Regions from separate parts of the Sphingobium sp. GW456-12-10-14-TSB1 genome, predicted to be linked through region 1. Evidence: predicted binding sites of a transcription regulator. Region 1 holds the regulator's gene; the other holds the start of a gene.
The links. The regulator LexA, encoded in region 1, represses DNA repair genes until DNA is damaged. The targets are predictions, from matches to a motif close to GTTCCNCNCTTGTTCT.
Positions count from the first base shown of each region.

Region 2: a site for LexA is predicted at 5,185-5,200, ahead of AC07X9_RS20330 (ImuA family protein). Genes of this name have one in related genera too.

Region 1 covers NZ_JBWKZI010000001.1:1,450,946-1,458,489, reverse strand. The annotation lists gene gltX (glutamate--tRNA ligase) at 1-680, opposite strand, end outside; gene AC07X9_RS07080 (ComEC/Rec2 family competence protein) at 700-2,838, shown strand; gene lexA (transcriptional repressor LexA) at 2,835-3,506, opposite strand; gene AC07X9_RS07070 (molybdopterin molybdotransferase MoeA) at 3,632-4,816, opposite strand; gene moaC (cyclic pyranopterin monophosphate synthase MoaC) at 4,813-5,283, opposite strand; gene trpC (indole-3-glycerol phosphate synthase TrpC) at 5,280-6,071, opposite strand; gene trpD (anthranilate phosphoribosyltransferase) at 6,068-7,060, opposite strand; sul1 at 7,195-7,250, shown strand; gene AC07X9_RS07050 (SulP family inorganic anion transporter) at 7,315-7,544, shown strand, end outside.
Region 2 covers NZ_JBWKZI010000002.1:671,959-679,502, forward strand. The annotation lists gene AC07X9_RS20320 (error-prone DNA polymerase) at 1-2,955, opposite strand, end outside; gene AC07X9_RS20325 (Y-family DNA polymerase) at 2,952-4,505, opposite strand; gene AC07X9_RS20330 (ImuA family protein) at 4,426-5,157, opposite strand; gene AC07X9_RS20335 (DUF6771 family protein) at 5,855-6,244, opposite strand; partial or broken gene AC07X9_RS20340 (GNAT family N-acetyltransferase) at 6,483-6,725, shown strand; gene xth (exodeoxyribonuclease III) at 6,802-7,544, shown strand, end outside.

The DNA.
Region 1 (7,544 bases):
GCGTTGTTGAGATGATCGTCGCCGCGGATCACATGGGTGACGCCCATGTCATTATCGTCGACGACGACGGCCAGCATATAGGTGGGCGTGCCATCGGACCGTAGCAGGATCATATCGTCCAGCTCGGCATTCTGTACGACAACACGGCCCTGCACCGCGTCCTCGATCACCGTTTCGCCTTCGCGCGGGGCTTTCAGGCGGATGACGAAAGGCGCGCCTTCAGGCGCTTCTTCGGGCGAACGGTCGCGCCAGCGCCCGTCATAACGCATCGGCTGCTTGGCCGCGCGCTGCTGTTCGCGCAGTTCGGCCAGTTCTTCGGGCGTGGCATAGCATTTATAGGCATGGCCGTTCGCCAGCATCGCGTTGGCGACTTCGGCGTGGCGCGGCGTGCGGGCGAATTGAAACACGGCCGGTTCATCACCGCCCAGACCCAGCCAATCCAGCCCGTCGAAAATGGCCGCCACCGCTTCTTCGGTCGAGCGGGCGCGGTCGGTATCCTCGATCCGCAGCAGGAATTTGCCGCCATGGTGACGCGCGAACAGCCAGTTGAACAAAGCGGTGCGCGCGCCGCCAATATGCAGGAACCCGGTTGGCGATGGCGCGAAACGGGTCACTACCGGCTTGTTCATTCCCGTTGCACTTGCCGTCATATTCGCTGACATTCGTCCTGCCTGTTCCATGAATGCGTCGCCCCCTAGCATGGCTTTTGAGCCACGACAAACCTCCCTTTGGTGGGGGGCTGCGGCGTGGTTGCGCGGGGCGTTTTCGCGGGTGGAAAGCTGGCTGGAGACGGAGCGCGAGCAAATTCCCCTGTGGGTGCCAATCGCGCTGGGCGCGGGCATCGCTGCCTGGTTCCTGCTGCCCGACAGGGCCGGCTGGCTGGCCTTTTGCTGTGGTGCGCTGGCGCTCGCTTGCCTGGGGTCGCTGCTGCCCGATGGCGCGCGGCTGCGGCGCATGATCGTGGCGGGCGGGATGCTGGCCTGCATCGGATGCGCGCTGATCTGGGGGAAAGCGGTGCTGTTGGGGCAGCCGCCGTTGGCGCGGGCGGTCTTTACCGTGGTGACGGGTGAAGTGATGGCGGTTCGGGCGGTTCCCGCGCAACAGATGGTGCGCGCCATGCTGCATCCGGTCGACGCGTCAGGCCTGCCAGCCACGATCCGGGTCAACATAGCCGAGGCGGATGTTCCGGCCGGATTGGGCGAGGGGGCGGTGATCCGCTTTCGCGTCCGTTTAATGCCGCCAGCCCCGCCCAGCGTGCCGGGTGGCTATGATTTTGCCGCGCGTGCCTATTTTCAGGGGATTGGCGCTACTGACAAGGCGCTCAAACCGATTGACGTCCTACGCCCGTCAACCGCGCCGCCGCCGCTGCGGGCGCGCTTGTTCGCGCATATTCGGGAGCAGGTGGATGGGCCGGCGCAGGGCATTGCCGTGGCGCTGGCGACAGGGGACCAGGGCGCGATTGCGGAGGCCGATGCCGAAGCGATGCGCCGTAGTGGGCTTGCCCACCTGCTCTCGATCAGCGGGTTGCATGTGACGGCGCTGATCGGCGCGGTGATTTTCCTGTTGATGCGGGTGATGGCGTTGAGCCAGCGAGCAGCCCTCGACTGGCCGCTGATGCTGATCGCGGCGGCGGGCGGGGCGCTGGCGGGTATCGGTTATACGCTGCTGACCGGGGCGGAGGTGCCGACGCTGCGGTCCTGCATCGCCGCGCTGCTGGTGCTGGGCGGGCTGGCGCTGGGGCGCGACGCGATCACGTTGCGGCTGGTCGCGGTGGGCGCGCTCATCGTCCTGGCCTTCTGGCCCGAAGCGATGACGGGACCGAGTTTCCAGATGAGCTTTGCCGCCGTTACCGCGCTGGTTGCGCTGGCCGAGCATCCGCGGTTTCGCGCCTTGACCAGCGCGCGGGATGAGGGGTGGGCGCGCAGGGCGGGGCGGGTGCTGGCGGCAATGCTGATGACCGGCATTGTCGTCGAACTGGTGCTGATGCCGATCGCGCTGTTCCATTTTCACAAGGCCGGGATGCTGGGGGCGTTCGCCAATCTCGTCGCCATCCCGTTGACTACCTTTGTCGTGATGCCGCTGGAGGCGCTGGCGTTGCTGTTCGATCTTGTCGGACTGGGCGCCCCCTTTTGGTGGATGACCGCGCAGACGCTGAACCTGTTGCTGCTCATCGCCCATGGCGTCGCCGCCAGTCCAATGGCGACAATGCTGACGCCGGCGGTGCCGTCCTGGCTGTTCGCGCTGATGATCGGCGGGCTGCTCTGGTGTCTGTTGTGGCGCAGCGGGTGGCGCTGGCTGGGCCTTGGGCCCGTGGCGATCGGCGTGACCGGCGTGCTTTGGCTATCACCGCCCGATATTCTGGTGACGAGCGATGACCGCCACGTCGCGGTGCGGACATCGACGGGCGGCATGGCACTGCTGCGCGCGGGCGCAGGCGATTATGTGCGTGACACGCTGGCGGAGAGCGCAGGCTATGACGGGCCGATCGAAGCGATGGCGGACCTGCGGCAGGCGCGCTGCTCGACGGATCTGTGCGCAGTGGGGATGCAGGCGGGCGGGCGGCGCTGGCATGTGCTGGCCACCCGCAGCGACATGCTGGTCGAACGGGCCTTGTTCAGCCGGGAATGTGCCGCCGCCGACATCGTCATTGCCGATCGCGCGCTGCCACGTTGGTGCCGCCCGCGCTGGCTGAAGATCGACCGACGGATGCTGGCGCGAACCGGCGGCATTGCCATCGACCTGGACGATGCGCGGGTCAGTACGGTGAAGATGGCGGGCGACGCTCATCCCTGGATCGTCGCACCGCGCCCTCGCCGCAGCCCGTCATGGCGGCCTTAATTATAACGGCGCAGCAGTCCCGCCAGCTTGCCCTGAATTCGCACCTGTCGCGGATCATAGATTTGCGGTTCATAGGCGCTGTTGGCCGGATCGAGCCGGACGCGCTGTCCTTCGCGGCGGAAATATTTAAGCGTCGCTTCCGCATCGTCGATCAGGGCGACGACGATCTGGCCTTCGCGGGCGACATCAGTGCGCTGGATCAGTGCAAAATCGCCGTCGAGAATGCCCGCTTCCATCATCGAATCGCCCGACACTTCCAGCGCATAATGATCGCCAGCCCCCAGCAGCGCGGCGGGGACGGACAGCATATTCTGCCCCTCCATCGCCTCGATCGGGACGCCGGCGGCAATACGGCCATGCAGCGGGATTTCGATGACGTCATTGGCAGCGATCGGCAGGCTGGGCGCCAGTTGCGGCTTGGCCGGAGCAACCGGCGCAGGGACGCGGTGCATGGCGTCGGGGAGCTTCAACACCTCCAGCGCGCGGGCGCGATTGGGCAGGCGGCGGATGAAGCCGCGTTCCTCCAATGCATTGATCAGCCGGTGAATGCCGGACTTGGATCGCAGGTCGAGTGCATCCTTCATCTCCTCGAAAGAAGGGGATACGCCACCTTCCTCCAGCCGGGTCTGGATGAAACTCAGCAATTCCTGCTGCTTGAGGGTCAACATGCCTGCGGTCCTCCATGGAACGTATAAGGAACACATAGGAAACGGAAGGAGGCGAGTCAAGCGAGCAACAACGGACCGGAAGCGGCGCATCCGGCCATGGGGACCGGGTCCAATCGAACGGTCGATCAGTCCGTCAGGGGCAGGATGGTGACGATGTCGCCTGCGGCTGCGATCGATGAACCGGCAGGGCGAACAATCAGGCAGTCGGCCATAGCCATGGCGGCCGTGGCGGCGCTGTCCTGCGACGTGACGGAGACGATCCCGGCCTCCCCCCGATAGGCGCGCAGATAATCGTCGCGATCGCCGGTCGCGGGTAGCGGCGCGGCAAGGCGCGCCTCGCTCAGGCGCGGGAGCGGCGCGGTCGATCCGGCGCGATGGCGCACCAGCGGCAACAGGAACAGCGTCGCGGTGACAAAGGCCGAGACCGGATTGCCCGGCAGGCCCAAAAATACGGCATCGGCAATGGTACCGGCCATTAGCGGCTTGCCCGGCCGCATCCTGATCTTCCAGAAATCGAGCGTACCCCCCGCCTGCACAAAGGCAGGCCGGACCATGTCATGATCGCCGACGGATGCACCGCCGGTAGAGACGATGATGTCCGCCGACGCCGCGCGTTTCAGCGCAGCCGTCATGGCATCAAGATCATCGGGAACGATGCCCAGATCAACGACGTCGCACGGCAGGGTTGCCAGCATCGCCGCCAGCATGGCCGCATTGGAAGAGGGCAGACTGCCCGCCGGGGTCGGCGCGCCGGGGGGCACGAGTTCGTTGCCGGTCGAGATCAGCGCGACCGTGGGGCGGCGGCCGACGGGCAGCCTCCCATGGCCGCCCAGCACGGCGAGCGCGATGCGCGCGGGTGTAAGGGTAGTCCCGGTGGCGAGCAACAGGGCGTTCGTGGCAAAGTCCGACGCGGCCGGGCGTATGTTGCGCCCGACAGGCAGGGGATCGTCGCTGGCGGTCAGTCGGTCGCGCTCGCGGATGGCATTTTCCTGGATCAGGATCGTGTCTGCGCCAGCGGGCAGGGGCGCGCCGGTGAAGATGCGGCAGGCCTGTCCGGGCGCCAGCGGCGCAGGCACAGCGCCGCCAGCCGCGCTTTCGCCAGTGACTTGCCACGGCCCCGGCCATTCAGCGGCACGCACGGCATAGCCGTCCATCGCGGACAGATCGGCCCAGGGCTGGTCGCGAAGCGCCAGTAGGTCGCTGGCCAGCCAGCGTCCGGTGCAGGCGGCGACCGGCGCTGTTTCCGCTGGCAGCGGGCTCGCAAGGGCGAACAGGCGAACCTGCGCCTCGGCGACGGGCAGCAGGCTCATGCCGCGCGCCAGTCGCCCGACTTGCCACCGCTCTTGGCGATCAGGCGGACCTGGCCAATGACCATGCCCTTGTCGAGCGCCTTGGCCATGTCATAGATGGTGAGCAGCGCGACAGAGGCAGCGGTCAGCGCCTCCATTTCCACGCCCGTCTGGCCAGCGGTGCGCGCGGTGGCGGTGACGGTCACGCCGCTTTCGTCCAGATCGAAGTCGATATTCACGCTGCTCAGCGCGATCGGGTGACAAAGCGGGATGAGGTCGGCCGTGCGCTTGGCCGCCATGATCCCTGCGACCCGCGCGACCGCCAGCACGTCGCCCTTCTTGACCAGTCCCTGCGCAATCGCGGCAGCGGCATCGGCGATCATGTCGATCCGGCCGCTGGCGACCGCTTCCCGCGCGGTCACCGCCTTGGCCGACACATCGACCATGCGCGCCGCGCCGTCCGCGTCGAGATGGGTAAGGCCCGTCACGCGCCGGTCAGCAGGCTGCGCGTCGCCGCCTCGACATCGGCCTGCCGCATCAGCGTTTCGCCCACCAGGAAGCAGCGCACGCCATGATCGGCCATGGCGGTCAGGTCGGCATGGCTGCCAAGGCCGCTTTCGGCGACGAAGGTGTAACCGGCAGGCGCCTTGCCCACCAGTTCATAGGTGCGGGCGAAATCGACGCTGAAATCGCGAAGGTCGCGATTGTTGACGCCGATCAGGCGGGATCGCAGCTTGAGCGCGCGCTCCATTTCCGCCTCGTCATGCACTTCGATCAGCGCGTCCATGCCAAGCCCAAGCGCTGCATCCTCAATCTCCGCCATCTGCCCGTCATCAAGGGCGGCGACGATGATCAGGATCGCGTCGGCCCCCAGCGACCGGCTTTCCAAAATCTGCCAGGGATCGACGATGAAATCCTTGCGCAGTACGGGAAGCGCGCAGGCGGAGCGGGCCGCCATCAGATAATCGTCATGGCCCTGAAAATAGGGTTCGTCCGTCAGCACCGACAGGCAGGCCGCGCCGCCAGCGGCATAGGCCTGCGCATGGGCGGGGGGATCGAAATCTTCGCGGATCAGCCCCTTGGACGGGCTGGCTTTCTTGATCTCCGCGATCAAGCCGAAGCCGGAACGGGCTGCGTCGTCCAGCGCCTTGCGAAAGCCGCGTGGGGGCGTCTGTTCGCTGGCGCGGGCGTGGAGCGACGACAGCGATGTCGCGGCCTTGCGCCGGGCGACATCCTTGCGCTTGAAATCGCAAATCTCGATCAGCTTGTTGGTCATTGATAGGCTATCCAGCAATTGAGCAGGGCATTGGCAAGGCCACGGTCGATCGTCTCGGCCGCTTCCTCCACGCCCTCCTTAAGGTCCGCTACCGCGTCGGCCACGACAAGGGCGGCTGCGGCGTTGAGCAGCACGGCGTCACGATAGGCGCCCGGTTCGCCCAGCAGCAGCGCGCGCAGGGCGGCGGCGTTATGCGCTGCGTCGCCGCCCCGGATCGCATCGACCGGGGCAGTGGAGAGGCCCAGATCGGCAGCGGACAGGCGATGCATGGCAACCACGCCATGGCCCGCGACTTCGGCAATGTCGTTGCCGCCTGCCAGCGACAGTTCGTCCAGCCCTTCATCGCCCGACACGATCATGGCCCGGTCGACGCCCAGTTCGGCAAGCGCCTGCGCATAGATGGGAACATAGGCGGGGCGGGCGATGCCGACCAGTTGGCGGCGTACCCCGGCCGGGTTGGCGAGCGGTCCCATCAGGTTGAAGATGGTCCGTTCGCCGATCGCCTTGCGGATCGGGCCGAGCCGCTTGAGCGCGGGATGGTAATTTTGTGCGAAGAGGAAGCAGATGCCGATCTCCGCCAGTGTCTTTTCGGCGCTGGCCGCCGCCCGGTCCAGGTCGAGCCCAAGCGCTTCGAGCGTGTCGGCTGCACCCGCCTTGGAAGATGCCGCGCGGTTGCCATGCTTGGCGACGGGGACGCCAGCGGCCGCGACGACCAGCGACACGGCGGTCGAGACATTAAGGGTATGATGGCCATCGCCCCCGGTGCCGCACACGTCGATCGCGCCTGCCGGGGCGGTGACCGGGATCATCCGGGCGCGCATGGCCCGCGCGGCAGCCGCGATTTCGATCGCAGTTTCGCCGCGCCGGGCCATGGTGACGAGAAAGGCGGCGATGTCCGCTTCGGGAAGGTCGGCGTCGAACAGCTGGTCGAAGGCGCGGGCGGCGGCCTGCGCATCAAGCGGACTGGAAGGATCGGGCAGGCTGGTCATCGCGCTTGCCTTAATCATCAGCGGGGTAGTGAGTCGAGGGGGGAGCGACGGCAATTTTGCGTGTGGGGGCCAGTTGCTCGGCCAAAGCCCGACCTTGCAATCAGTCGTCGCCCCGCTATGAACCGCGACATTCGCAAGGACCCGGTGAAATTCCGGGTGGCTATTCCGGCCGCCGATCCGCCGGACAACATCACGCATGTTCATACGCCAGCGCCAGTAGTCCGGCGCGATATGCCCTGATGTGGAATTTTCAGATGACAGATTTTTTGACACGCTATCGCCAGCAATGGTTCAGTGACGGACAGGCTGCGCGTCGGGACGTCATGGCGGGTATCGTCGTTGCGCTCGCCCTCATTCCCGAAGCGATCGGATTTTCGATCATCGCTGGCGTCGATCCGCGCGTCGGCCTCTATGCCTCGGTCGTCATTGCGATGGTCGTGGCCTTTACCGGCGGTCGGCCAGGCATGATCTCAGCCGCCACGGC
Region 2 (7,544 bases), on a different contig from region 1:
ATTTGCGATCCCGGTCTCGTCCTCGATGGTGATGAACATGATACCCTTGGCAGAGCCGGGCCGCTGCCGCACCATGATGATCCCTGCAAGATTGACCCAGCGACCATCGCGGATGTCAGAAAGCGCCGCGCACGGGACCATCTTCCTCGCTGCCAAATCCTCCCTGAGAAAGGTTACCGGATGGGCGCGGAGCGATAGCGCGAAGCTGCGATAGTCTTCCACTACCTCCTGGCCTTCCGCCATCGGCGAGAGCGCGACCTCGGGTTCGACCGCTTCGGCGCGGAGCTTCCCCTCGCGCTCGTCTGCTGCGGCAAAAAGGGGCAGGGGGCTGTCGCGCAACCCTTTCACATCCCACAGGCCAGTGCGACGGCTGTGCCGGAGCGAGCCGAAGCCATCAGCATCGCCGATCCGATCGAGCGCACCAGCACCCACGCCGGCTCTGCGCTGGATTTCTTCCACTGAAGCATAGGGCTCTGCGCCGCGGGCCGAGACGATCGCCGCGCCGTCCGGATTGGCAAGATCGCGGACCATACGCAGCCCAAGGCGCACGGCCTTGTACCGCCGGTTCCCCACTTCAAGCGTGCAGTCCCAGCGACTATGGTTCACATCGACCGGGCGGACCTCAACGCCATGTTCGCGTGCGTCGCGGACGATTTGGGCTGGTGCATAAAAGCCCATGGGCTGGGCGTTCAACAACGCCGCACAGAAGACATCTGGATGATGGCATTTAAGCCAGGAGGAGGCATAGACGATGAGCGCGAAGCTTGCGGCATGGCTTTCGGGGAAGCCATAGGAGCCAAAGCCTTCGATCTGCTTGAAGGTCTGTTCGGCAAAAGCCTGCTCATAGCCGCGTTCGACCATGCCGCCGATGAGCTTGTCGCGAAAATGGCTGACCCCGCCGGTCAGCTTGAACGTCGCCATCGCCCGCCGCAAAAGGTCCGCCTCGCTGGCGGTGAACCCGGCACACTCAATGGCGACCCGCATCGCCTGCTCCTGAAAGAGCGGGACGCCGAGCGTCTTTTCAAGGACCCGGCGCAGCTCCGGCCTGGGATAGCTGACCTTTTCCTTGCCTTCGCGGCGCCTTAGATATGGGTGGACCATGTCGCCCTGGATGGGGCCGGGCCGAACGATGGCGACCTCGACGACCAGGTCATAGAATGTCCTTGGCTTGATACGGGGCAGCATCGCCATCTGCGCCCGGCTTTCGATCTGGAAGACGCCAAGCGTGTCAGCCTTGCGGATCATCGCATAGGTTGCCGGGTCTTCGGCCGGTATCGTGGCTAGGTCGAGGTGGATGTCCTTCTCCTCGCGCAGGAGATCGAAGCCGCGTCGCATGCAGCTGAGCATGCCTAATGCCAGCACATCGACCTTCATAAACCCCATAAGGTCGATATCATCCTTGTCCCATTCGATGATCTGGCGATCATCCATGCGGGCAGGTTCGATCGGCACCAACTCGTCGAGCCGGTCGCGGGTCAGCACGAAGCCGCCGGGATGCTGCGAGGAATGGCGCGGCGTATCCATGAGCAGACGCGACAGCTCCAGCGTGAGGGCAAGGCGGCGATCGGTCATATCAAGATTGAGCTCGGCGACATGGCGGTCTTGCACACCCTCGCGGCTCCAGCCCCAGACCTGTCCTGACAGCGCGTCGGTGACATCGGTCGACAGGCAAAGCGCCTTGCCGACCTCACGGATCGCGCCTTTGGTACGGAAGCGGGAGATCACGGCAGTCAACGCACTATGGTTGCGGCCATAGGTCTCGTAGATCCATTGGATCACCTCCTCGCGCCGCTCATGCTCGAAATCGACATCGATATCGGGCGGCTCGCGTCGCTCGGCGCTCACGAACCGTTCGAACAGCAGTTCGGTGCGCACCGGATCGATCGAGGTGATGCCAAGGCAGTAGCAGACCGCCGAGTTCGCGGCCGATCCCCGGCCCTGGCACAAAATGTCTTTCGAGCGCGCAAAATCGACGATCGCGTGGACCGTCAGAAAATAGGGTGCGTAATCGAGCTGGGCGATGAGACGCAGCTCATGCTCCAGCTGGGCCCTTGTCTTGTCGTCGATGCCGTCTGGATAGCGGGCAGGGGCTTTTGCCCAGGTAAGGCGCTCAAGTTCCTGCTGCGGTGTACGCCCGCTTTTACCGATTTCATCGGGATATTGATAGCGCAACTCTTCAAGGGAAAAGCGGCATTGCTCGGCGATAGCGACACTTCGCCGAACTGGCCCTGTGTCCCCAAGATAGCGCACGAACAGCCGGTCCAGCTCGTCGGCGTCCTTAAGGTGCCGGTCTGCGATCTGCTCGCGTCGCTCGCCCAGATCGTCGATCGTGCATTTCTCGCGGATGCAGGTCACCACATCCTGCAGCATCCGGCGCTCGGGCGTGTGGTAGAGGACATCGCCGGTGGCGACGGTCGCGACGCGCGCCTGCTGTGCCATCTGTGTCAGGCGCCGCAACCGCAACGCATCGCCGGGTTGCCGCTGTAGGGTCAGCGCGAGGTAGCTGCGTTCCTGAAAGATCGATGAGACGCTGACGAGGTCCGCCTGCGTTTTTGCGTCATCGCTATTGGGGATAAGGATGGCGATCAGCCCCTCGCTCCATGTCGCGACATCATCCCAATGGAGTTCGCAGCTTCCTTTGCCGGCGCGCGATTTGCCGAGCGTCAATAGCCGGCAAAGGCGACCATAGGCTGCGCGATCGGTGGGATAGATAAGCAGGCCGGTGCCACAGGAAAGATCCAGCCTGCAGCCGTTGATGACGCGCACGCCCGTCGAACGGCCAGCGTCCCAGGCGCGCACCAATCCCGCCAGACTATTGCGATCCACGATGCCGATGGCAGGCATGCCCAGCATGGCAGCTGCGGTCAGCAGTTCCTCAGGCGAGGATGCACCGCGCAGGAAGCTGAAATGGCTCGTCGCCTGCAACTCGACATAGCGCTGATCGGCAAGGCTCATGCGAAGGCGCCATGGATGAACCAGGCCATGGGTCCGGTCGACGACCATTGGCCGTCGCCCAAGCGGAACAGCCAGTAGCGCCCGCCACCTTCGACCTCGACCTGGAAATAGTCGCGCACGAGATAGGGGCTGTCGGCTTCCAGGCCCTTGGCGCGCCACCATTCGCCCTGGAGGCGTTCGGGACCATCGGCCTGAACTACCTTGCGCCGCTTGCCCCGCCAGACGAACTGGGCAGGCGGATGGTCCGGCATCATCGCGATCACCTGGACCGGCTCAGGCGGGTCGATCATGCGGCCCGGGCGCGGCAGGACAGCGTTCCAGCGCCGATCCGCACCCTCGCGCAGCGCCATTGTTCGCTTGACCGTGCGTTCGGGCATGGCGGACGAGCAGGGCGTCGTGCCGTACAGCCGGTCATAGCCGAAACGGTTCGCCAGCGCGTCGATAAGGGCACCAAGGTCCGGGCCGCGATGCGTATCGCCTGCAAGATCAGCCTGTGCGCTGCGGAGTGGTTCGACGATCGGCGCGATCAGGATCATGGTCTCGATCCCAAGGCCTGGATCTATCCGCTCGATCCTGGGAACCAGGAGCTTTGTCAGATGCCGGGCATCCCTTGTAGGAGATGCCATCCCGATCCTGACGGACTGATATTGGCCATCGACCCGTTCGCAATGGAGGTCGAGGCGCCGCGCGCCGGTACCGTCCCGCATCAACGCAGCGCAAATGTCGTCGGTGAGATCGCCGATGACCTTCGCGATGGCGTCGGCCGTACCGATGGGTTCAAGAAGCCCGCGGCGCGCCTGGGGCAGTGACGGCGGGAAGATCGGGGCCATCGCCTCTGGCGCATGGCCAAGGGCCTGGTCGAGGCGGCGGTAGAGTTCATGTCCGTAGCGGCGCGCAATGGGACCGCGCGGCTCGGCAATGAGTTGCTCGATCCGGGTGAAGCCCATCTTGTGCAGATCGCTTGCCACTTTTGCCGGGATGCGCAGGGCGGCAAGGGGTAGGAGGCCGACCGCCTTCTTCTGGTCTCCAGGAACAATGATAACCGGGCGACCGGCAGGGACATGGCGCGCGACCGCATGCGCGCAGCCTGCCGTGTCAGCAACAGCGATCTGTGCTGTAAGGCCCGAGCCGTTCACCCGGCGGAACAGGTCCTTGACCAGCGCTTCCTCGCCGCCGAACAGTTCGCTGCATCCGCTGATGTCGAGCCATAGGCCATCGGGGTAATCGACCGCGACGAAGGGGGCGTAGCGCTGCCCTGCCCACAAGGCGAGCCGCTCAAGCCCTTGCGCGTCGGCCGCTTCGTCTGCATCGAGCACGTCAAGATCGGGCACCAGGGTCCTTGCCTTGGTGACGCTCATGCCGGGCGTGATGCCAAGGCTGCGGCCAAGCGCGTCCACCGCCGCGATCAGCTTGCGACCGTGCGATTCTATGGCCGTGACAAGCGGCTGCCGGGATGGCGCTGCGTTCGCCTCAGACGGCGATACGCCACGCTTCCTGCTGATCCGGTCGGTCGACCAGTATGGCAGGTAGAGCGAGACGACCCTGCGCATCGCAGGCCTCCACTATCCAGCTTTTGGGTTCTGCGCCGCGGACGCGCTGGAGCGCGACCGACCAGCGCGGGCGGGCAAGGGCAGGGATGCCCAGATTCTCGCTGGGGGACGCCGTAATGCGCCATCGTGTCTGCGCTGCTGAGCCCTCGATCAGTGCGTCCGCCTTGGCGGCGCGACGCAGGATGAACGCAGTCACCCCGGACCCTTCGGCAGCAAGCTGAAGCCGTTTCGACGCGGTCGTTGAGAGCTTCGAGACCTCGCCCACGACGCCGGCGATGCCAGCCACGCGCAGGCAATCTTCCATCGCGATCAGCGCGCCCTTGTCATCGCCAGGCTCGACGATGGTCAGGCGGTCAGGATGAAGGCCTGCAAGGTCGAGGGCAGGGGTGAACAAATCGCGCCAGCGCAGACACCAGAAAACCGGGCCTTCCATGCGCGCCAATATGCCTGCGATGAATATCGTTGCGGCTGCGTCGTCGCAAATGTCGAGAGAGCCCAGAACCTCATGCAATGCGCCGGTTGCAAGACCATTTCCGGGCAGATGATCGTCGATGTCGTCAAGGCCGAAAGGATGGACGCCATGACGGCGCCCATCGCCCGTCACATGGGCGATCGACGAACGCAAATCCTCGAGGATGGCATTGCGGGGCATTCCTTGGTCTCATCAGTCTGGCAATATGTTCTCTTTCTGTTCTCCATGACTCCCCGGACTGTCAAGTTAGTCGAGCGCATGTTTCGGGGTGAACGAGGTCCTGCTTGGGGCATCCGACGGATCCAACGTCATGGATTCCCTGAATCGTTTCGCGACGCGATCGTGAGTTCACAAAATATCGAGCGCGAGAGAAAATCGAGGGGCGATGCCCGAATCGAAATCGCCAAATCATTCGGTCGCTGTTCGCCGTGTTCGCATTCCGAATCGGGGACCATCAAAGAGAAGCAGATGTCTGTTTACCAGCACTCGAAACAGGAGAGATCAGGCTGGTGACGTTCATCCGGCGTTCCGAAGCTAGGAACCAGGCGGGTTCACCCGGCAGTTTCGAAAATCGATATCGTTATCGAGTACCAAAGCGACCATCTCGCCATCTATGATCAGGGCAGCGCCTGTTGCTTCAAACCGTCGCCCAAGCGATGAGTCCCGTGGCCTGAGCGCGACCGTCCGTCTCCCGATCGTTACGAGCGCGCCATCCCGGCTGATCTTGGCAAGGAAGGTTCGACCGCCGTCGCAATATATGGTCAGCTGCTCGCTGTCCGATGCGCAGGCTGCGGTCGGAACAGCGGCGACAAGCAGGGCAGGGAGGAGAAGGCGTCCCATCGAAACAGATGCTCCATGGGAGGGTCCCACGCGAAGCTTAACCTTCCGGCTCCAGCGGCGTTCCGTGCGACAGCGCATCGACGATCATGGCGGCGAGTGTTTCTTCGGCCCGTCCACGGGCGTTGAGGTCCTTTGACGACAGGTCGTGGCGAAGCCATTGCGGCGCGCGCGCGATGACACGCATGATGAGCTCGGAAGTCTCTTGGTCCATTTGGACCCTATGGGTGGTCGCGTACAGACAAGCAATCATCAAGGTGACACCCAAAAGGCGATCGTGATGAAAGCAGGGGACGCATAAAAAAAGCCCCGCCAGAGCAAGGCTCGCGGCGGGACCGAAGTTCAGGGAGGTGCCGCTCCAAAGGGGGGAAGAAGCGACAGAACATGAAATAGCATGTTGCGATGAATGACGGGTGAAGCTGCTGTTCATGAGCGCTGCAGCTCGGCTTTTTCCAGCAAGGCTTGTGGCTGCCACGGCATCGGAACGCAAAGGCCAGGCCACATTCGTCAGCAGACAGCTCTAGCGGAACCGCGCCATTGTCCATCTGTTCGATCTATCGACCGGCTCTGCGAAAATCGCCGATGCATATGACCCGAAAGAAAGAGGAACCGACTATGGCTGAGACGAGGACGTCCGCGATAATGAAGGCGAGAGCCGCTATGAACTCAAGGTCGATGGTAGCACGGCTATTGCGGCCTATGAACGGCGCGATGGCGCATTGATCTTCACGCACACGCAGGTTCCTGAGGCGCTGGAAGGGCAAGGCATTGCCAGTAAGCTGATCGCCGGCGCGTTGGCGGACGTGCGGGAGAAGAGATTGAAGGTCGTGCCGCTATGCGAATTCGTCGCCGGCTATTTTGATCGCCATCCAGAGGAGCAGGATTTGTTGGCGCTCGACGCGCCAGGCTGATCGCAGGGATGTGTGGATCATCCATGGCTTATAACCATTCCCATGCCTCTCCCGCGCCAGCTAGGTCAACGCAACGATGAAGATCGCCACCTATAATGTGAACGGGATTAACGGGCGCCTGCCTGTCCTGCTAAGATGGCTGGGCGAAGCCGAGCCCGACATCGTCTGTCTGCAGGAACTGAAGGCGCCGCAGGGCAAATTTCCCGAAACAGCGATCCGCGACGCAGGCTATGACGCGATATGGCATGGGCAAAGCCAATGGAACGGCGTTGCGATCCTGAGCCGTGTCGGTGATATCCATGAGACGCGCCGCGGCCTGCCCGGCGATCCGGACGATACGCAAAGCCGCTACATCGAAGCGGCGGTTGCCGGGGTCCTGGTTGCTGGTCTTTATCTACCCAACGGCAATCCACGCCCTGGACCCAAGTTCGACTTCAAATTGCGCTGGTTCGAGCGGCTTCATGATCACCTTGCCTTGCTCGTCGATCTCGATGCGCCGGTTGTGGTCGCCGGGGACTTCAACGTCATGCCAACCGATCTGGATGTTTATGCGCCCGAGCGGTGGCGGGACGATGCGCTCTTCGCGCCGGAGGTGAGGGACGCCTATCGCCATCTGCTGGAGCAGGGATGGAGCGACGCTCTGCGCGAATTGCATCCTGATGAGACCATCTACACCTTCTGGAAATATTGGCGCGGGGCGTTCGAGCGCAACGCGGGCCTTCGGATCGACCATATTCTGCTCAACGCAAAGGCACGCAGCAAGCTTGAATGGGCGCAGGTCGATACAGCGCCGCGCGGATGGGAAAAGACGAGCGACCA